Regions from separate parts of the Streptomyces sp. NPDC088923 genome, predicted to be linked through region 3. Evidence: riboswitches for the same ligand, from Rfam matches in the RefSeq annotation. Region 3 holds a riboswitch; each other region holds the start of a gene.
What was found. Region 3 has a riboswitch for thiamine pyrophosphate ahead of ACIP4O_RS15095 (thiamine ABC transporter substrate binding subunit). Riboswitches for the same ligand answer to the same signal wherever they lie in the genome.
Positions count from the first base shown of each region.

Region 1 (6,379 bases), on a different contig from region 3:
CGCGAAGGCCGCCATCACCGCGCCGAGCGCGCAACCGCCGCCCGTCACCTTCGTGAGCAACACGTCCCCGTTCGCGATCCGCACCGTCCGCGCCCCGTCCGTCACGAGGTCCACGGGTCCCGAGACCGCGACGACCGCGCCGCTCGTCCGGGCCAGCTCCCGCGCCGCCTCCGCCGCCTGCTCGACCTTCTCGGCCGCGTCCACGCCGCGCCCGCCCGCCCCGGCGCCCGCGAGCGCCAGGATCTCGGAGGCGTTGCCCCGTACGACGGTGGGGCCGAGCGCGAGCAGCTCGTGCGCGAGCGGCGTACGCACCGGGAGCGCGCCGATCGCGACCGGGTCGAGCACCCACGGCGTGCCCGCCTCGCGCGCCGCCGTCGCCGCCTCCGTCATCGCGGCGCGCTGCTCGGCGTGCGGCGTGCCGAGATTGACGAGGACTCCGCCCGCGACCCGCGCGAAGGCGTCCGCCTCCCCGGGGACGTCGACCATCGCGGGCGAGGCCCCGAGCGCGAGCAACGCGTTCGCGGTGAAGTTCGTGACGACGGTGTTGGTCAGGCACTGCACGAGCGGCTCGGCGCCGCGTACCCGCGCGAGCGCGGCGCGGCTTGTTTCCAGCGGGGACATGAGGGAGCTCCAGGGGGGGGTCAGACGGAGGCGCGGTCGCGCCGGGTGCGCAGCCGCAGCGGGGCGTAGACGAGCAGCGCCACCAGGAAGGCGACGTAGTACGCGAGGTCGGCGCCGTGCAGCGCGTCGGCGACCGGCCCCGCGTACAGCGAGGTGTTCATGAACGGCACGGCGGCGGCGAAACCGACGAGGAAGGCGAGGGGCGCCGGCCACCACGGCACGGGGCGCGCGCTCTCGGCGGCGAGGTCGAGTGCCGTACCCGTACGCGCCCTCTCCCGGGCCCGCGCGCGCCAGTCCACGACGACGACGGCGAAGAACCCCGGAATCCAGTAGCCCACGAAGAGCAGTACGTTCTGGAAGCGCGCGGTCGTGTCGGCGGCGTGCATCCACAGCACGAGCGGAAGCCCGAGCGCCGCGGCGCCGGCTGCCGCGAACGGGCGCGGGACGCGCACGCCGACCGTCTGGAGCGCGAGCGAGCCGCTGTAGTCGTTCATCGCGTTGCTGCACAGCGCCGCGAGCGCGACGGCGAGCAGCCCGAAGCCGCCGAGCCAGCCCCCGCCGAGCAGCTTCTGCACGCCGCCCGCCGTCTGGTCGGTGAAGACCGAGGCGCCCCACAGGCCGAGCGTCTGCACCACGACGAAGGACAGGCTCACACCGAGCAGCGTGTACCAGAACATCCGCGTGCGCGAGGTCTTCGCGGGCAGATAGCGGCTGAAGTCGCTCGCGTACGGGGCCCAGGAGAGCGACAGGCTCAGCGCGACCGTGCTGGTCAGCATGATCGCGCCGAAGCGGTCCATGCCGTGGACGCTGCCGCTGGTCGTCGGGCTCACGCCGTCGAGCATCTTCACCGCCAGGACCACGAAGGCCACCGCGAGGACGAAGGACATGAGTTTCTGGAGCCGGTGGATCGCCTCGTAACCGAGCGCCCCCACGAGGCCCTGCCCGGCCATCATGACGAGCACCCCCAGCCAGAACGGCCAGCCGAAAAGCCGCGCGAGCGCGTCCCCGCCGAAGAGGCCGATGAGCGCGTCCCACGCGACCGAGGAGAGCCACTGGAGGATGCCCGGCAGGACGACCGCGGGCCCGAAGGCGAGCCGCGAGAGCGGCAGCTGACCGGCCCCGGTCCTGCTGCCCCACGTACCGAGGTACGCGACGGGGACCGCCCCGAGCAGCGTGCCCGCGACGACCGCGACGAGCGCGGTCGCGAAGTCGAGGCCGAGGACGATGCCGAGGGTCCCCGTGAAGACCCCCGTCATGGTGAGGTTCGGCGCGAACCACACCGTGAAGAGCCTGCCAGGACCGCCGTAGCGCCGGTCCTCGGGCACGGGCGCGATGCCGTGCGCCTCGACGCGCAGGTCGCCGGGCGCCTCGGGCATCCGGCCGCCGAAGACGCGAGCGGCCGGACGCGCCTGCTGAAGGGCCGCGCCCTCCGGGGCGCGACCGGGGGCATGCGGCAATGACATGGAAGACATCCCTCCGCCAGTACGAGCTGGTTCAGGTTCGACGGGTGTGATCTCAGCCCCTGGTGGGCACCCCGTGTCCGGTGATGCGGCCAGCGTAACGCCTGGTCGCGCCGCGCGGCGAAGGACCTTCGCGCCCCCGGATCGCGGAAGCACGGACTCCGTGCGCCGGGGCGCCCCGTATGCGCTCTCCTGAGTCCTTCCCGCCGGCGGCAAAGTGGATGGGCCCGGCCCCGGGGCCCGCCGTTCGGGCCCCCCGCGTCCCACTCCACTCCCAAGGAGCTGCCGCATGCCCGCCAGCCCAACGCAGAGCGGGGGCGCGGGCTTACCCCCGGCCCCCAGCGCGCCCCCCACTCTCGGCGTCGAGGAGGAGTTCCTGCTGGTCGACGCCGAGACCCTGCTCCCGGTCGACGCCGCGGAACGGGTACTCGACGTGCACCACCGGCTCCACCCAGGCGGAGCGGTGACGGTCCCGCAACGCGAACTGCTCAGCAGCATGATCGAGACCACGAGCCCGGTGTGCGCGGGCCTGCCCGAGCTGCGCGCCGAGGTCTCCGCCGCGCGCGAACGCCTCGTCGAGGCGGCCGGGAAGGCCGGCTGCCGCGTCCTCGCCCACGGCACGGCCGCCCGCCAGGCCCCGCCCCGTACCCCCACCGCGGCCCCGCACTACCGCGACGTCGCCGGGCTCTACCAGCTCCTCGCCCAGGGCACCGAGACCTGCGGCTGCCACATCCACGTCGGCGTCCCCGACCGCGAGGCCGCGGTGCACGCCCTCGACCACGTCCGCCCCTGGCTGCCGGTGCTCCTCGCCCTCTCGGCGAACTCCCCGTACGAACACGGCGTGGACACCGGGTTCGCGAGCTGGCGCACGATGGTCCTCTCGCGCTGGCCCACGACGCAGATCCCGCCGTACTTCGCGGACGCGGCCGACTACGACGCCACCCACCGCAGGCTCTTCGCGACCGGCGTCCTCCCCGAGCGGGCCCGCAACGCCTACTGGCTCGCGCGCCCCTCCGCGCACGTCCCGACGCTGGAGGTACGCGTCGCCGACGTCATGCCGACCGTGCGCGAGGTCGCCGCGCAGGCCGGGCTCACGCGCGCGCTCGTGGTGACGGCGCTGCGCGAGCGGGCGGCGGGCCGCGTTCCCGCGCCCGTCCCGGCGCACGACGTCGCGGCCGCGCTGTGGACGGCGGCGCGGTACGGGCTCGGCGGCTCGCTCGTCCACCCGCAGAGCGGTACGGCCGTACCGGCGGGCGAGGCGGTCGCCGCGCTGCTCGCCCACGTGGGCGAGGCGCTCTCGGACCTCGGGGACGAGGCGGAGGTCACCGCGGTGGTCCGGGACCTCCTCCGCCAGGGCGAGCCGGCCCGCCGGCAGCGCGCGGCGGCTCAGGGCTCGGGGGACGCGGGGGAGTGGGGAGCGGTGGGCTGACGGAGGCCCGGCACGGTTCCGGACTCCACTAGTGCGAGAGGCAGTTGATACGGGACCGCGCCCCGGCCACCTGAGGTGGCCGGGGCGCCGCGTCCGGCGGGGGGTCCAGTTCCGCCGAGATCTTGCGAGGGGGTTTACGGGAAGGTCAGCGACCAGCCGTTGATGGTCCCCTTGTCGCCCGAGTAGACGTCCTGCACCTTGAGCTTCCAGGTGCCGTTCGCGGCGACCGAGGAGGCGTTGACGGTGTAGGTGGCCTTGACGTTGTCGGCCGAGTCGGAGGAGCTGGAGTTCTTGAGGCGGTAGCTCGTGCCGTTCGGGGCGACGAGGTCGACCACGAGGTCACCGCGGTAGGTGTGCGTGATGTCCACCGAGACCGACAGGTTCGAGGGCGCGTTGCCGCTGCGGCCCGTCACGGCGATCGAGGAGGTGACCGCCGAACCGGCGTCCGGTATCGCGACCTTGGTGTTGGAGGTGAACACCGTCCCGCCGGGGTTGCCGGGGTCCGTGCCGCCACCGGAGCGGGCGCCGACGTTGATCGCCGCCCAGGCGTCCTGCACCGCCTTGTACTCGGCCGAGGTCGCCCCGTAGAGCGAGGAGGCCGCCGCGAGGGTGCCGGTACGGGCACTCGCGTAGTTGGTGGTGGAGGTGAACTGCGTGGTGAGCGCCTTGTACCAGATCTGGAGCGCCTTGTCCCGGCCGATGCCGGTGACCGGAAGGCCGTCGTACGTCGGCGAGTTGTAGCTCACGCCGTTGACGGTCTTGGCGCCGCTGCCCTCCGAGAGGAGGTAGAAGAAGTGGTTCGCGGGGCCCGAGGAGTAGTGCACGTCCTTGTTGCCGAGCGTGGACGACCAGTTGTCGGCCGAGGCGCCGTCCTTGCTGGGCTTGTCCATGTAGCGCAGCGGCGTGCCGTCGCCGTTGATGTCGATCTTCTCGCCGATGAGGTAGTCACCGGGGTCGGTCGCGGTGTTGGAGTAGAACTCCACCCCCGTGCCGAAGATGTCGCTCGTCGCCTCGTTCAGGCCACCGGACTCGCCGCTGTAGTTGAGGCCCGCGGTCTCCGAGGTGACCCCGTGGCTCATCTCGTGGCCCGCGACGTCGAGGGCGGTGAGCGGCGCGGCGTTGCCGGCCCCGTCCCCGTACGTCATGCAGAAGCAGCTGTCGTCCCAGAACGCGTTGACGTACTGGTTGCCGTAGTGGACCCGGGAGTAGGCGGCCACGCCGTCACCGCGGATGCCGCTGCGTCCGAAGGTGTCCTTGTAGAAGTCCCAGGTCTCCTGCGCGCCGTAGGCCGCGTCGGCCGCCGCCGTCTCCGCCGTGGTGCCCTTCCCGTCGCCCCACACGTCGTCGGGACCGGAGACGAGCGTGCCGGTGCCCGAGGTCTTGCCCGCGAGCGTGTACGTCTTGTGCCCGCCGCGCGTCGAGTCCGTCAGGTTGTACGTGGAGCCCGACTTGGTGGTGTTGATCGTCACGGTGCCGCTGTACTGCGTGTTCGCGGTGCCGTTCTCGATGCCCTGGTACTCGTACAGCTTCGCGCCCGTCGCCGCGTCCGTCACGACGTGGAGCTCGCTCGGCGTGCCATCCTCCTGGAGCCCGCCGATCACGGTCTCGTAGGCGAGTACGGGCTTGCCCTCGGCGAGCCACACCACCTTGCGCGGCGCCTGGTCGGTCGCCGGCTTCGCGGCCCCCTGCGCCTTCGCCGCGCCGAGCGCCTGCTTCTGCGCGGTCGCCGCGGGAACCTTCGCGGTGGTCTTCACGCCGCTGAGCTTCGCCTGCGAGGCCCGCACGACCTTGCCGGTCTCACCGGCCGGGTTCGTGGTGACGACCAAGTCGCCACCGAGGACGGGCAGTCCGCCGTACGTGCGCTCGTAGCGCGTGTGCAGCGTGCCGTCCTGGTCCTTGATCACATCCCGGACGACCAGCTTCTCCTGGGCGCCGAGGCTCAGTTCGTCGGCGGTCGCGGCGCTCTTCTTCTGTGCCTTGGCGATGAGTTCGGCGCGCTGTGCGGGGGACAGCTTCGCCGGCAGGGCTCCCGGCCTGGCCGCCGAGGCGGCTTTCCCGGTGGGGGAGGGCGCGGCCGTGGCCACGCCCGTCTGCATCGCGGCGGTCAGCAGCGCGGAGACCGCGAGCAGTGCGCCGCCGGTGGCCGCGGCGCGACGGGAGGAGGTTCGTCTCAAGGAAGGGCTCCTTCAACGGGCCGCACGCAGGCGGCCGGTGGGGTGACGAAGGGCCCGCGGTGGGCGGTGGTGAAGGAGCGTGCCCGACCGCTGGCCGAGGGAGACTGTGGCAGCCCCGGCCCGCGATTGTCAGGTGCGCATCACGAGGTTGGCGGATTCCGTTCGGCTCCCGGACGCGCGGGGTCGCTATGCGGACCCGTTCCCTGGAAAGAATTGGAAAAGAAGGCGCTTGCCTTCCGGCCGGGAAAGCCCCACTTCGTCCCCCGTCGACATGTGCCCGCAATGTCGCCGCCCGCTGAATCGTCCGGACCGCCCTTTTCCCTCCCCTTCCTCCCGGGACCCACCCCGTGTGACGCGCATAGATCACCAGGTTTGAGCCCCGGATGGCCGGAAACCGCGGCGAAGGAGCATTCTGCCGGGGGCGAGAGGGCGCACTCCGGCCCGCGCGCCGCCGGACCCGCGTACGCCCGCGCCGTCGCCCCCCGTCCACTCACCTACTGAGACGGCGCGGAGCGCGCGAAGGCGGCGCGGCGCGGACCGGGCTCAGGCCCTGGTCCGCGCCGCGCCGCCGTTTCCCCCGGTACTCCCGCGCGGTCCCGCTCAGTCGTCGTAGTGCGTCGGCGGGTACGGGTCGCGCTCCTTGCGGGCCTCCAGCTGGTCCGGGCGCGCCTCGCCCCTGCGCACCTCGCGGTCGA
Region 1 covers NZ_JBIVIO010000006.1:182,771-189,149, reverse strand. The annotation lists gene thiM (hydroxyethylthiazole kinase) at 1-621, opposite strand, end outside; gene ACIP4O_RS23085 (purine-cytosine permease family protein) at 642-2,084, opposite strand; TPP riboswitch at 2,076-2,168, opposite strand; gene ACIP4O_RS23080 (glutamate--cysteine ligase) at 2,371-3,510, shown strand; gene ACIP4O_RS23075 (M4 family metallopeptidase) at 3,645-5,684, opposite strand; gene ACIP4O_RS23070 (DEAD/DEAH box helicase) at 6,285-6,379, opposite strand, start outside.
Region 1: it holds a riboswitch for thiamine pyrophosphate, as region 3 does, so the genes downstream of both, ACIP4O_RS23085 (purine-cytosine permease family protein) here and ACIP4O_RS15095 (thiamine ABC transporter substrate binding subunit) in region 3, are expected to answer to the same signal.

Region 2 (6,379 bases), on a different contig from region 3:
TGGGTGGCCGTACCGCTCATCGCGCTGGCGATCTTCGGCGGTGTGATCGTCTCGATTCTGAGCGTGGTGGTCGGCCTGCTCTTCAAGGCGCTCGTCTTCGTCGTCGTGGTCGCGGCGCTCGTCTTCGTCGTGCGCAAGTTCAAGGAGTCGGCGGGGCCAGGAAGCCGGCGCTGACCGAGGGACCTCTGCCGGTCGGCGCCGCGCCCGTCGCGCGGCCACCGGCGGGGGATATCCGCGTCCCGGAGTTGACGGGGAGCCCCCCGAATGGACGTTATCGACCACCAACTCCGTTCCGGAGGAGCGCCGTTGCCCTCCACTGATACGTAGCTCTGCGTGACGCTTGGGCCGCTGCTGTCGCCGCCCGGGGCCGGTGTGTTCGTATGGTCCGTGCGGGCCGAAGGGGTGAACGTGGGGAAATCCCCGCGTGCCTTGCATGTGCGGAACGCCTGGGGGCAGCCGGAATACGGGTGATCGGTGGCGGGGATTCCACGAATCGCCCGACCGAAAACGGCTCGGACGGATTTTCCCGCACGTTTCTTCTCGCAATCAGCAACGGCGGGATCACGCGCTGTGATGTGATGTGTTCACTGAGCTAGGTGTCAGGAGTGTCAGGGGATTTGCCCCTGGCAAGGTGACGGCAATCGACGGGGTTGGCGATGCGCGAGTCCGTACAGGCAGAGGTCATGATGAGCTTCCTCGTTTCCGAGGAGCTCTCGTTCCGTATCCCCGTCGAGCTTCGCTACGAGGCCGCCGATCCCTACGCGGTACGGCTTACCTTCCACCTGCCCGGTGATGCCCCGGTCTCGTGGACGTTCGGGCGCGAACTGCTCGCGGACGGGATCGACGAGGCTTGCGGCGACGGGGATGTACGGGTCTCGCCCGTCGAGCCGGAGCCCCTGCTCGACGGGGAGGGCCCCGGAGAACTGCACATCAGGCTCCAGGTCGGCACCGATCAGGCGCTCTTCCGGGTGGGGATGGCGCCCATCGTCGCCTTCCTCGACCGGACCGACCGCCTCGTCCCGCTGGGCGAGGAGCGTGCCTGTGCCGACTTCGAGAGCCACCTCGACGACGCCCTGCACCGCATCCTGGCCGAGGAGCCGAGCGCGGGCTGAGCCAGCCTCCAGGCTCAGCGGCGCCCGCCTCTCGTGCCTGTCGCCGCCTGCCCGTCTCTCGTGCCTGTGCGGGCCGCCCGCCCCTCGTGCGTGCCGCGCCGCCGCCCCTCAGCGTTTCCTGCGGCGTCCGCCGCCCCCGAGCAGCCGCCCCGCGGATACGGGGCCGGGCACCTCAGGGCGTGGCGGCACGCCCTGAGCGTCGGACGACGACGGGTGCGGAACACGGTCCGCCGAGACCACGAGGGTCGCGAGCGCCGTCGTGACCGGCACCGAGGCGACGAGACCGATCGAGCCGACGAGCGTCCGCACGATCTCCTCACCGACGAGTTCGCTCGTCGCGACCGCGCCCACGTCGCTGCGCGCGAGCGAGAAGAGCAGCAGGAGCGGCAGCGCCGCCCCCGCGTAGGCGAGGACCAGCGTGTTGACCACCGAGGCGATGTGGTCGCGGCCGATCCTGAGCCCCGCGCGGTACAGCGCGCGCCGCGTCATGCCGGGATCGGCCTGGTGCAGCTCCCAGACGGCCGAGGTCTGCGTGACCGTCACGTCGTCGAGCACACCGAGCGAGCCGATGAGCACCCCCGCGAGGAGCAGCCCGCTCATGTCGATGTGCGGGTAGAGCCCGTGGATGAGGCCCGTGTTGTCGTCGGTGTTGCCGGTGAGCGCCGCCCAGCCGATGAAGAGCGAACCCAGTACCCCGATGAGCAGGAGCGAGGTGAGCGTGCCGAGCACCGCGACGGAGGTGCGCGCGCTGAGGCCGTGGCACAGGTAGAGCGCGATCAGCATGATGGCGCTCGCGCCGACCACCGCCACGACGAGCGGGTTCGACCCCTCCAGGATCGCGGGCAGGATGAAGAAGGTCAGCACCAGGAAGCTCACGGCGAGCGCCACGAGGGCCATGAGCCCCCGCAGTCTTCCCACCGCCACGACGACGAGCGCGAAGACCGCGGCGAGCAGCACCATCGGCGGGGTACGGCCCACATCCGTGACGGAGTACTGGAGTTCACGCGGCGCGTCGGGCGCGTAGGCGAGGACGACCTTTTGACCCGCGTGGAGCCGTCGCGAGGCGTCGGGGCGGACCAGCTCGGGGTAGCGGTGCCCCTTGTCCTTCCCCTCGGTGACCTCGACCGTCGCCTGCTCGCAGACGCCCGCCGCGTGCTCCCCCGACGCCGCGCCAGGTCCCGCGCCACCAGCCCCGCTCGACGGCGTCGACGCGCCCGCACCGCCGGATGCCGTCGTGCCCGTACCACCGGACGAGGGGTCCTGCGCCCCGCCCCCTCCGCTCCCCTGCCCCGAGCCCCCGCCCCCGGCCACGTCGTCGCAGCCGACGTGCTCGATAGCGGTGACCACGCCGCTGACGGTCTGCCGGTCGAAGCCGACACCCGTCCGCTGGTGCGCCCCCGGAGCCCCGGGCCACAGCAGGACCAGTCCGGCGACGACTGCTGCGGCGAAGGGGACCAGGACAGCCGCGATGACCACCCGCAGCCGTCGCGAACCGGGAGTCGCCGGACCGTGGCTGTGGCCGTGCTCGTGACCTGGGGGGCGGCTCTCGGGGGACGAGGGGGGCGAGGGGGACGGTGGGGGCGCCTGAGGCGTGGGAGGTGGCGTCGTCACTGGCCGATCATCGCAAGAACCGAGGGGGCCCTCTGGCCAGCACGCCAGGACGGGCGCTAGCGTGGGACGCGATTTGTCCCCGCGGGAGCTCGGAGCACCGGGCTGAGAGGGCGCTGATCTCCTCGTACGACCGCACACGCGGCCGGAGGACGAAACGCTGCGCCGACCGCTGAACCTGTTACCGGGTAATGCCGGCGTAGGGAGTAGGTCTCATGACCACATCGGACGCGCACATTCCTGCCTCCGCACAGGAGCACGACACCACCGCACCCGCTCGCGCCCTCGGTGCGCACAAGGCGTACATCGAGGGCGAACGGGCGGGGCTGCGGGTGCCCGTGCGGAGGGTGCACCTGAGCGACGGCCGCGCGCTGACGCTGTACGACACCTCGGGCCCGTACACCGATCCGTCCGTCACCACGGACGTACGGCGCGGGCTCGACACGCCGCGCGCGCCGTGGATCGCGGCGCGCGGCGACACCGAGACGTATCCCGGTCGCGGGGTACGGCCGGAGGACGACGGCCCGCAGCACACCGTTCCGCGTGGCGGGGCGCGCCGGCTCGACGCGGTCTTCCCCGGGCGCTCGCGCCGTCCGCGTCGCGCCCGCTCGGCGACGCCGGTGACGCAGCTCGCGTACGCCCGGCGGGGCGAGATCACGCCGGAGATGGAGTACGCGGCGTTGCGCGAGGGCGTCGCCCCCGAGGTCGTACGCGAGGAACTGGCCGCCGGGCGGGCCGTACTTCCCGCGAACATCAATCACCCCGAGAGCGAGCCGATGGTCATCGGCAAGCGGTTCCTCGTGAAGATCAACGCGAACATCGGCAACTCGGCGGTCACCTCCTCGATCGAGGAGGAGGTGGAGAAGATGACGTGGGCGACGCGCTGGGGCGCCGACACCGTCATGGACCTTTCGACGGGCCGCGACATCCACACCACCCGGGAGTGGATTCTGCGCAACTCCCCTGTCCCCATTGGCACCGTGCCGCTCTACCAGGCGCTGGAGAAGACCGGGGGGAAGGCGGAGGAGCTGAGCTGGGAGCTGTACCGCGACACGATCGTGGAACAGGCCGAGCAGGGCGTCGACTACATGACCGTGCACGCGGGGGTGCGGCTCGCGTACGTACCGCTCACCGCGCGCCGGACCACCGGAATCGTCTCGCGCGGCGGTTCCATCATGGCGGCGTGGTGCCTCGCGCACCACCAGGAGTCCTTCCTGTACGAGCACTTCGAGGAGCTGTGCGAGATCCTCGCGGCGTACGACGTGACGTTCTCGCTCGGGGACGGCTTGCGGCCCGGCTCCGTCGCGGACGCCAACGACGAGGCGCAGTTCGCCGAGCTGCGCACGCTCGGCGAACTCACGGCGGTGGCCCGCGGGCACGGCGTGCAGACGATGGTCGAGGGCCCCGGGCATGTACCGATGCACAAGATCAAGGAGAACGTGGAGCTTCAGCAGGAACTGTGCGACGGAGCGCCGTTCTACACGCTCGGGCCGCTCACGACGGACGTCGCGCCGGGCTACGACCACATCACCTCCGGCATCGGCGCCGCGATGATCGCGTGGTGGGGCACCGCGATGCTCTGCTACGTGACGCCCAAGGAACACCTCGGGCTTCCCGACAGGGACGACGTGAAGACCGGGGTCATCACGTACAAGATCGCCGCTCACGCCGCCGATCTGGCCAAGGGCCACCCGGGGGCGCGGGAATGGGACGACGCGCTCTCGCAGGCGCGCTTCGACTTCCGGTGGGAGGACCAGTTCAACCTGTCGCTCGATCCGGAGACGGCGCGGTCCTTCCACGACGAGACCTTGCCCGCCGAACCGGCGAAGACCGCGCACTTCTGCTCCATGTGCGGGCCCAAGTTCTGCTCGATGCGGATCAGCAGGGACATCAGCGAGCGCTTCGGCGCGGAGGACGGTACGGAGCTGAGCAAGGAGGAGATCGCGGCCGGGATGATGGAGAAGTCGCGGGAGTTCGCCGCTACGGGGAACCGCGTGTATCTGCCGCTGGCGGAGTGAGGCTGCCGTCGGCCGCGTGAGCGGAGGGCTCCGGGCGGGTGGCTCCGGGCTCCTTCCGGAAGGGCCCGGACCGGTTCTGGGCACACTTCGCCGCGCGGTCGCGGGTTTCCTCCGGTGGTGAGCGGCAACCCGCAGGCCATGACTGGAGAGAACCCGCAGACCAAGCACTCCCGCGACGCCGTGGCCGCTTCGGCCTCCGCGCCCGGGACCGAAGATGCCCCGGTGGCGGCGACGGCGTCGGAGAAGGCCGATGCGGCGCTCTCCGCGGCCGGGGCGAAGACGGAACAGGCCGCCGAGACGGCGCGGGAACGTGCGCGCGCCGCCGGAGCGGCGGGCAAGCGTGTGGAAGCGAAGGCGAGGACGGGTGTGGACGCCGGGCGGCGCAAGGTCTCCGAGGTCTCGGAGAAGGCCGTCGCCTCGGCGGGCACGGCTTGGGGCACGGTCCGCGAGCACAAGGTGGCCGTGACAACCGCGGGCGCCGGGCTGCTGACGGTGGCCACGGCCTCGTTCCTCGCGGGACGGAAGTCCGGGGTACGGGCGGTGGGGCCGCTCACGCGGCTGACCGGCGGGAAGCTGTAGCGCGGGGGATTCCCCTCGGGGCCCGATGTTTCACGTGAAACATCCACTTCGGTGTTTCACGTGAAACATCGGGCTTTCCTGCGTGCGGGTGCGGGTGCGGGTGCGGGTGCGGGTGCGGGTGCGGGCGGGGGATGCCCGTGCGTGGGTGACGGCTTGCGATGTTTCACGTGAAACATCGCTTAATCCGGGCGGTGTTCCGGACCGCCGAAGTCGGGGCTGCTGAAATCGGGGCTGGAGTAGCGAGGACGGGAGGCCGCCTCGCCGTCCGCCTCGGGGCTGCTGAAGCCGGGGCGGTGGTAACCGAGGCGCGGCATCCGGGAAGGGCCGCTACGGCTGTGCACGGGACCGTCCTGCACGGGGTCCTCCCCGCCCGGGCGGTCGTCCCCGCCGTACTCCTGGACGTCCGCGTGCTCTTGGAAGAAGGGCAGGAATCCCTTCTCCAGAAGGGCGCGTCGCCAGTCGGCGCGGGCCCGGTCCACTGCCTCGGTCTCGGGATCGGGTTCGGCGGTGCGCGGACGGCGCGGGTCGGCGGGGAGTGCCGTGGCGCCGTTGCGCAGGGCGGCGAGAAGCAGGGCGACCCCGGCGATGAGGATGGCGGCGGCGGCGAGGACGGCGAAGATCCAGCCGGCGGTGAGCAGGGCGTCGCCGATGACGTGCTCGCTGTCCACGAGCCGCAGCAGGTAGCCGATGAGCAGCAGGACGACGGCGGCGACCCCGGCGAGCACGGGGGTGAGCGCGGCGACCACGGCGACAGCCCCGGCACCCGAGGCCTCGGTCACCTCGCCGAGCGCCGCGGCGAGCCCTCCGGCCTCTTGCGCCCGCACCGGCACCTCGGCTTGGCCGGTATCCCCGGCCGTGCGTATCCGCAGGTCCTCGCGCACTCTGACGTAGTGCCGGTACTCGGGCGCGGCGGTGGCCGCGATAAGACCTGCCGAGCCGAGCGCCAGGGCCTTCAGCCGCGTGGCGGGGAGCTGCCGGTCGGGGTCCGGCGCGGCCGGCCGCGGTACGGCCTGGCGCAGGGCCTCGTCGAGAACTCGCTCGAACTCGGGGTGGTCCTCGGGC
Region 2 covers NZ_JBIVIO010000001.1:123,256-129,634, forward strand. The annotation lists gene ACIP4O_RS00675 (DUF5326 family protein) at 1-174, shown strand, start outside; gene ACIP4O_RS00680 (SsgA family sporulation/cell division regulator) at 657-1,112, shown strand; gene ACIP4O_RS00685 (YibE/F family protein) at 1,221-2,723, opposite strand; TPP riboswitch at 2,795-2,943, shown strand; gene thiC (phosphomethylpyrimidine synthase ThiC) at 2,936-4,738, shown strand; gene ACIP4O_RS00695 (hypothetical protein) at 4,877-5,317, shown strand; gene ACIP4O_RS00700 (hypothetical protein) at 5,497-6,379, opposite strand, start outside.
Region 2: it holds a riboswitch for thiamine pyrophosphate, as region 3 does, so the genes downstream of both, thiC (phosphomethylpyrimidine synthase ThiC) here and ACIP4O_RS15095 (thiamine ABC transporter substrate binding subunit) in region 3, are expected to answer to the same signal.

Region 3 (6,379 bases):
TCCGCCGACGACGAGGGCGATCAGCGTCGCCACGGCCGCGTAGCGCAGAGAGTTGCCAACCGCCGCGATGGGAGCGACGAGAAAAGCCCCTCCGTCGGAGGAGCCAAGAGCCCGGAAGTAGGTCAGCCCGAAGCCGTCCGGGGCGTCGAAGGCGCGCAGGACGAGCACGGCGAGCGGCAGTACGAGAAGTACCGCGACGACGCCCAGGACGCCGCTGAGCAGCGTCCACTGCGCCACGCCGCGTGGCCGCCGCGCCGTACGCGACGGGTCCACGAGCCGCAACGTGCTCTCCCCCCTGCGCACCACCCACGCGTGGAGGGCCAGCACCATGACGACCGCGCCCAGCTGGACGAGCGTCAGCACCGCTGCCGTGGAGAGATCGAGCAGCTGCGCCGTCTGCCGGTAGATCTCCACCTCCAGCGTCGAGTAGCCCGGGCCCCCGAGGATCTGCACGATCCCGAAAGACGTGAAGGTGAACAGGAACACCATCAACGCCGCCGACGCCACGGCGGGAGCGAGCGCCGGCAGCGTGACCGCCCGCCAGGCCCGCCAGCGCGAAGCGCCCAGGGTGCGCGCGGCGTCCTCCTGCCGCGTGTCCAACTGCGCCCACAAACCGCCCACCGTGCGCACCACGACGGAGTAGTTGAAGAAGACGTGGGCCGCGAGGATCGCCCACACCGTCGTGTCGAGCCGTACACCCCACAGCTCGTCCAACAGCCCGCCGCGTCCGAGCACGGCGAGGAATGCACTGCCGACCACGACTGTGGGCAGAACGAACGGCACTGTGACGACGGCGCGCAGCACGCCTTTCCCGGGAAAAGCGAAGCGCGCGAAGACGTACGCCCCGGGCAGGGCGAGGAGGAGGGTGAGCGCCGTGGACGCCAGTGCCTGCCACGTGGTGAACCAGAGCACGTCGCGTATGTCGCGTCGCCCCAGGACATCGGCGACGGCGCCGAGCTGCCACCCCGCCGAGGTGTGCAGCCCACGACCCACGATCGCCGCGACGGGATAGCCGAAGAACAGGCCGAAGAAGAGGGTGGGCCCCGCGACGAGGAGCAGCACGGTGACGCGACGTCGCGTCACGGGACGTGCCGCGGCGAGGCGACGTCGCGCGGGACGTCGCGACGTGTCCCCGCGACGTACGCCGCGTACGGGTCCCTCGTGCGACGCCTCTCGCGACGTCCCGCGGGGCCTCACTTGACGACCAGTGAGGTCCAGGCGTTGATCCAGTCCTCACGGTGCTCGGCGATCTTCTGCGGCGCGACGGTCCGCGCTCCGTCGGCGTCCGCTCCGTACCGCGTGAACACATCCGGCAGCGGCGTCCCCTTGACGACCGGATTGACGAACATCTGGAGCGGCATGTCCCGCTGGAAGGTGTCGCTCAGGAGGAAATCGAGGAGCGCCTTGCCGCCCTCCGGGTTGGGCGCACCATCGAGCAGACCCGCGAACTCCGTCTGCCGGAAGCACGTCCCGGTCGCGACGCCCGTGGGTGCGTCCTTGGGGCGCGGGTCCGCGTAGAGGACCTCGACGGGCGGGCTGGAGGCGTACGAGACGACGAGCGGCCGGTCGCCGCCGGCCTTGCGGCCCCCCGAGGAGCCCGAGAACTCCTCGTTGTACGCCTGCTCCCAGCTGTCGACGACCTTGACCCCGTTGTCGCGAAGTTTCTTCCAGTACGACTTCCAGCCCTGCTCCCCGTACTGCGCGACGCTGCCGAGGAGGAAGCCGAGCCCCGGCGAGGATGTCGCCGTGTTCTCCGTGACGAGCAGGTTCTTGTAGGCAGGGTCGGCGAGGTCGTCGAGGCTCTGCGGCGGGTCGAGCTTCTCGTCCTTGAAGTACTTCTTGTCATAGTTGACGCATATATCGCCCGTGTCGACGGGGGTGACGCGGTGCCGCTTGCCGTCGAGCTGGATATCGGCGGGGACGGCGGAGAGCCCCTTTGCCTCGTACGGCTGGAAGACGCCTTGCTCCAGGGCGCGGGACAGCAGCGTGTTGTCGACGCCGAAGAAGACGTCGCCCTGGGGGTGTCCCTTGGTGAGGACGGCCTGGTTCACCGCTTGGCCCGCGTCGCCGCTCTTGAGGACCTTGAGGCGGTACCCGGTTTTCTGCTCGAACTTTTTCAGCACGCTCTTGGAGGCAGCGAAGGAGTCGTGGCTGACGAGGGTGACCGTCTTGCCGCTCGACGAGCCGGTATCGGACCCCGAGTCGTCGCCACAGGCGGCGAGGCTTGTAGCAGCCAGACCCGCGGCGATGATGGCGGCGACGGTCCTGCGTCGGGTGGTCATGGATTCCTCCTGGGGTTGGCCAGGAGAAGACGCGGCCCTGCCCGCGGCCGACGGGGCCGCGGGCAGGGCACAACAGCACGAGTGGTGACCGAACTCCCTACCCGGAATGACCCGGGCGAGGTTCAGAGGGTCTGCGACCTATACACCGACTGCCGGTGTGATGTCGCACTCTCAGCGCTGCGGCGCTCCCCTGTCGGAATGTGTACGTCGTACGGAGTATGAAGATGTCGCGCTCCCGGACACGCCGCGAGCGATGGTGCTCGCACACCCTATCGCTACGTCGCGCGCGGGCCCGCGCCGTGCACGCGGCGTCCCCTACGCGCGACGCGTCCCTGCACAGCCCACGCTGCCCACGCCGCGCCCTGCACACGCCGCGCGCTCCACCGCCGCGCCGCGTCCTCCACACGCCGCGCGCTCCACCGCCACGCCGCACCTCACCACCGCGGCACCACGCCACCGCCGGAGCGCCCACACCCCGTCGCGCGGTGCTCAGCGTTCCGCCGCCGCCAGCTGCCCGCACGCCCCGTCGATCTCCTGTCCCCGCGTGTCGCGCACCGTCACCGGCACACCGTGCGCCGCGATCGCGTCCACGAAGGCGCGCTCGTCCTCCGGCCGCGACGCGGTCCACTTCGACCCGGGCGTCGGATTGAGCGGAATCAGGTTGACGTGCACGCGCTTGTTCTTCAGGAGCCGGCCCAGAAGGTCGCCCCGCCACGCCTGGTCGTTGATGTCGCGGATGAGCGCGTACTCGATCGACACGCGCCGCCCCGACTTCTCCGCGTACTCCCACGCGGCGTCCAGGACCTCACGGACCTTCCACCGCGTGTTGACCGGCACCAGCGTGTCCCGCAGTTCGTCGTCCGGAGCGTGCAAAGAGACCGCGAGCCTGCACTTGAACCCCTCGTCCGCGAAACGATGGATCGCGGGCACCAGGCCCACCGTGGATACGGTGATGCCGCGCTGCGAGAGCCCGAGCCCGTCAGGCTCCGGGTCGGTGAGCCTGCGGATCGCGCCCACGACGCGGTTGTAGTTGGCGAGCGGCTCCCCCATCCCCATGAAGACGATGTTGGAGAGCCTCGCCGGCCCGCCGGGAATCTCCCCGTCACGCAGCGCGCGCATGCCCTCGACGATCTGGTGCACGATCTCGGCCGTCGAGAGATTGCGGTCGAGCCCGGCCTGCCCTGTCGCGCAGAACGGGCAGTTCATCCCGCAGCCCGCCTGGGAGGAGATGCACATGGTGACGCGGTCCGGGTAGCGCATAAGTACCGATTCGACGAGCGTGCCGTCGAAGAGGCGCCACAGCGTCTTGCGCGTCGTGTCGTCGTCGCACGAGATATGCCGCACGACCGACATCAGCTCGGGCAGCAGTTGCTCCTGGAGCCGCCCCCGCGCCGCGGCGGGGATGTCGGTCCACTGCGCCGGGTCTTGCGCGTAGCGCGCGAAGTAGTGCTGCGAGAGCTGCTTGGCGCGGAAGGGCTTCTCGCCGATGGCGGCGACGGCCTCCTTGCGCTCGGCGGGGCTGAGGTCGGCGAGGTGACGAGGGGGCTTCTTGGCACCGCGCGGCGCGACGAAGGTGAGTTCTCCCGGTGCGGGCGGCATGGGCCAGTACTCCTCAGATACGGTGCGGCGCCGCGCGCCCCTGGGGACGCGACGACGCGCCGGGTGGGCGCCTCGGGGGCGGCGTACGGGGCGCGCGACGTCGCCCCGCTGGGCGCGACGCGGCGTGAGCCCGTACACGAAAGGGTCCGCCGTACGTCACGGCGGACCCTTTCAGCGTAACGCGCGCCCGGACCACTCCCCGAGCCGAAGGACGGACACCGGTCCGAGCCCGAGCCAGACCTCGGCCCGAGCCACCCGGAGCTCAGCCCGAGCCGACGAACAGGACGAGCAGTAGCCACACGACGGGCGCCGTGGGCAGCAGCGAGTCGAGCCGGTCCATGATGCCGCCGTGGCCGGGAAGCAACGTCCCCATGTCCTTGATCCCCAGGTCCCGCTTGATCATGGACTCACCGAGGTCGCCCAGGGTGGCGCTGGCAGCGACGGCCAGGCCGAGGAGCAGCCCCTGCCACCACTGCCCGTCGTCGATCATGAACTGCATCAGCAGCGCCCCGGCGACCATCGCGAAGCTCACCGCGCCCAGGAGACCTTCGCGCGTCTTGCCCGGGCTGATGCGGGGCGCGAGCTTGTGCGTGCCGAAGCGCCAGCCCACCGCGTAGGCCCCGGTGTCGCTGACGACAGTGAGCACGAGGAAGAGCAGCACGCGCCGCGGCCCGTCGTCCGCGGTGAGCAGCAGCGCGACGAACGTCGCGAGGAACGGCACGTAGAACGTCGCGAACACGCCCGCCGTGACGTCCCGCAGGTAGCCCTCCGGCGGCTGGAACATCCGCCACACGAGCACGACGAGCGCCGTCAGCGCCATCGCCACCCACGCGCCCTCGGCGCCCCGCACGTAGCCCGCGACGACCATCGCGACGCCGCCCGCGGCGAGCGGGATCAGCGGCGCCTTGATCTGCTTGCGCTCGGCGAGGCGGGAGGTCAGTTCCCACAGGCCGACGACGACGGCGAGCGCTATGACGCCGACGAAGACGGCCTTGACGATGAACAACGACGCGACGACAACGACCCCGAGACCGAGACCGACCCCTATGGCCGCCCCCAGGTTCCGGCCGGCGCTCTTCTTCTGCCTGCCGGGGCTCGGTGCGGAGGACGGCTGCACAGGCGTCGGGGACGACTGCGCGGCCGGGGAGACGGGGGGTACGGGCTCGGGTCGGCCGGGCTCCCGCGGCACCTCGTCGCGGAACAGGGGACCACTCAGCCGAGCGGCCCCCCGGTCGTCGTCCTGGTCGCCGCCGTTCGCGGGTACGTCGGGCACGATGGGCATGGGCCGAGTCTCTTGGACGTCATGCGCTTCGTACACGGGACCCGCCGAGGCAGCCCCCTGTCCGGAGGTGGGCCACGGCTCGCCGTATCCGGTACGGGGCGGCGCGTCCCAGGAGGAGTCGTTCATCAGACCTCAAGCAGCTCGGATTCCTTGTGCTTGAGCAGCTCGTCCACCTGCGCGACGTACTTCGCGGTGGTGTCGTCGAGCTCCTTCTCCGCGCGGCGCACCTCGTCCTCGCCGGTCTCCTTGTCCTTGACCAGCTTGTCGAGGGCGTCCTTGGCCTTGCGGCGCACGGCGCGGATCGAGACGCGCGCGTCCTCGCCCTTGGTCCGTGCGACCTTGATGAACTCCTTGCGGCGTTCCTCGGTCAGCTCGGGGAAGACCACCCGGATGATATGTCCGTCGTTGCTCGGGTTGACGCCGAGGTCCGAGTCGCGGATGGCCTGCTCGATGTTGCGCAGCGCGCTCTTGTCGAACGGGGTCACGACGGCCATACGGGGCTCGGGCACCGAGAACGAGGCGAGCTGGTTGATCGGCGTCATCGCCCCGTAGTAGTCCGCGACGATCTTGTTGAACATCGCGGGGTGCGCGCGACCGGTACGAATGGCGGCCAAGTCCTCCTTGGCGACCACCACGGCCTTCTCCATCTTCTCCTCTGCTTCGAGGAGGATCTCTTCGATCACCACTTGCTCCTGCGTGTCTTGAGTTGGCCTGATGAGGTTCGTCCCGCCGCGGGGGCGAGAGGCGCACAGGTCCGGCTGCGTCGCTTCCGTACTGCACGGTGTCCGAGCGACGGGGCTTTGTCCATCCCGTCACTCGGCGACGGCGCTCCGTGCTCGCCCGCGAGGGCGGCCGGAGCACGCGGCGGTCAGGCCCGAGTGCCCTGGTCGCTCACGAGCGTGCCGATCTTCTCACCCTTGACCGCCCGGGCGATATTGCCCGCGGTCAGCAGCTCGAAGACGAGGATCGGGAGCTTGTTGTCGCGGCAGAGGGTGATGGCGGTCATGTCGGCGACCTTGAGGTCGCGCGTGATGACCTCGCCGTAGCCGAGGGCGTCGAACTTGACGGCGTCGGCGTTGGTCTTCGGGTCCGAGTCGTAGACGCCGTCCACGCCGTTCTTGCCCATGAGGAGGGCTTCGGCGTGGATCTCCAGGGCGCGCTGCGCGGCGGTGGTGTCGGTGGAGAAGTACGGCATTCCCATGCCGGCGCCGAAGAT
Region 3 covers NZ_JBIVIO010000002.1:878,462-884,840, reverse strand. The annotation lists gene ACIP4O_RS15100 (ABC transporter permease) at 1-1,083, opposite strand, end outside; gene ACIP4O_RS15095 (thiamine ABC transporter substrate binding subunit) at 1,194-2,282, opposite strand; TPP riboswitch at 2,359-2,484, opposite strand; gene rlmN (23S rRNA (adenine(2503)-C(2))-methyltransferase RlmN) at 2,772-3,881, opposite strand; gene ACIP4O_RS15085 (phosphatidate cytidylyltransferase) at 4,144-5,289, opposite strand; gene frr (ribosome recycling factor) at 5,289-5,846, opposite strand; gene pyrH (UMP kinase) at 6,032-6,379, opposite strand, start outside.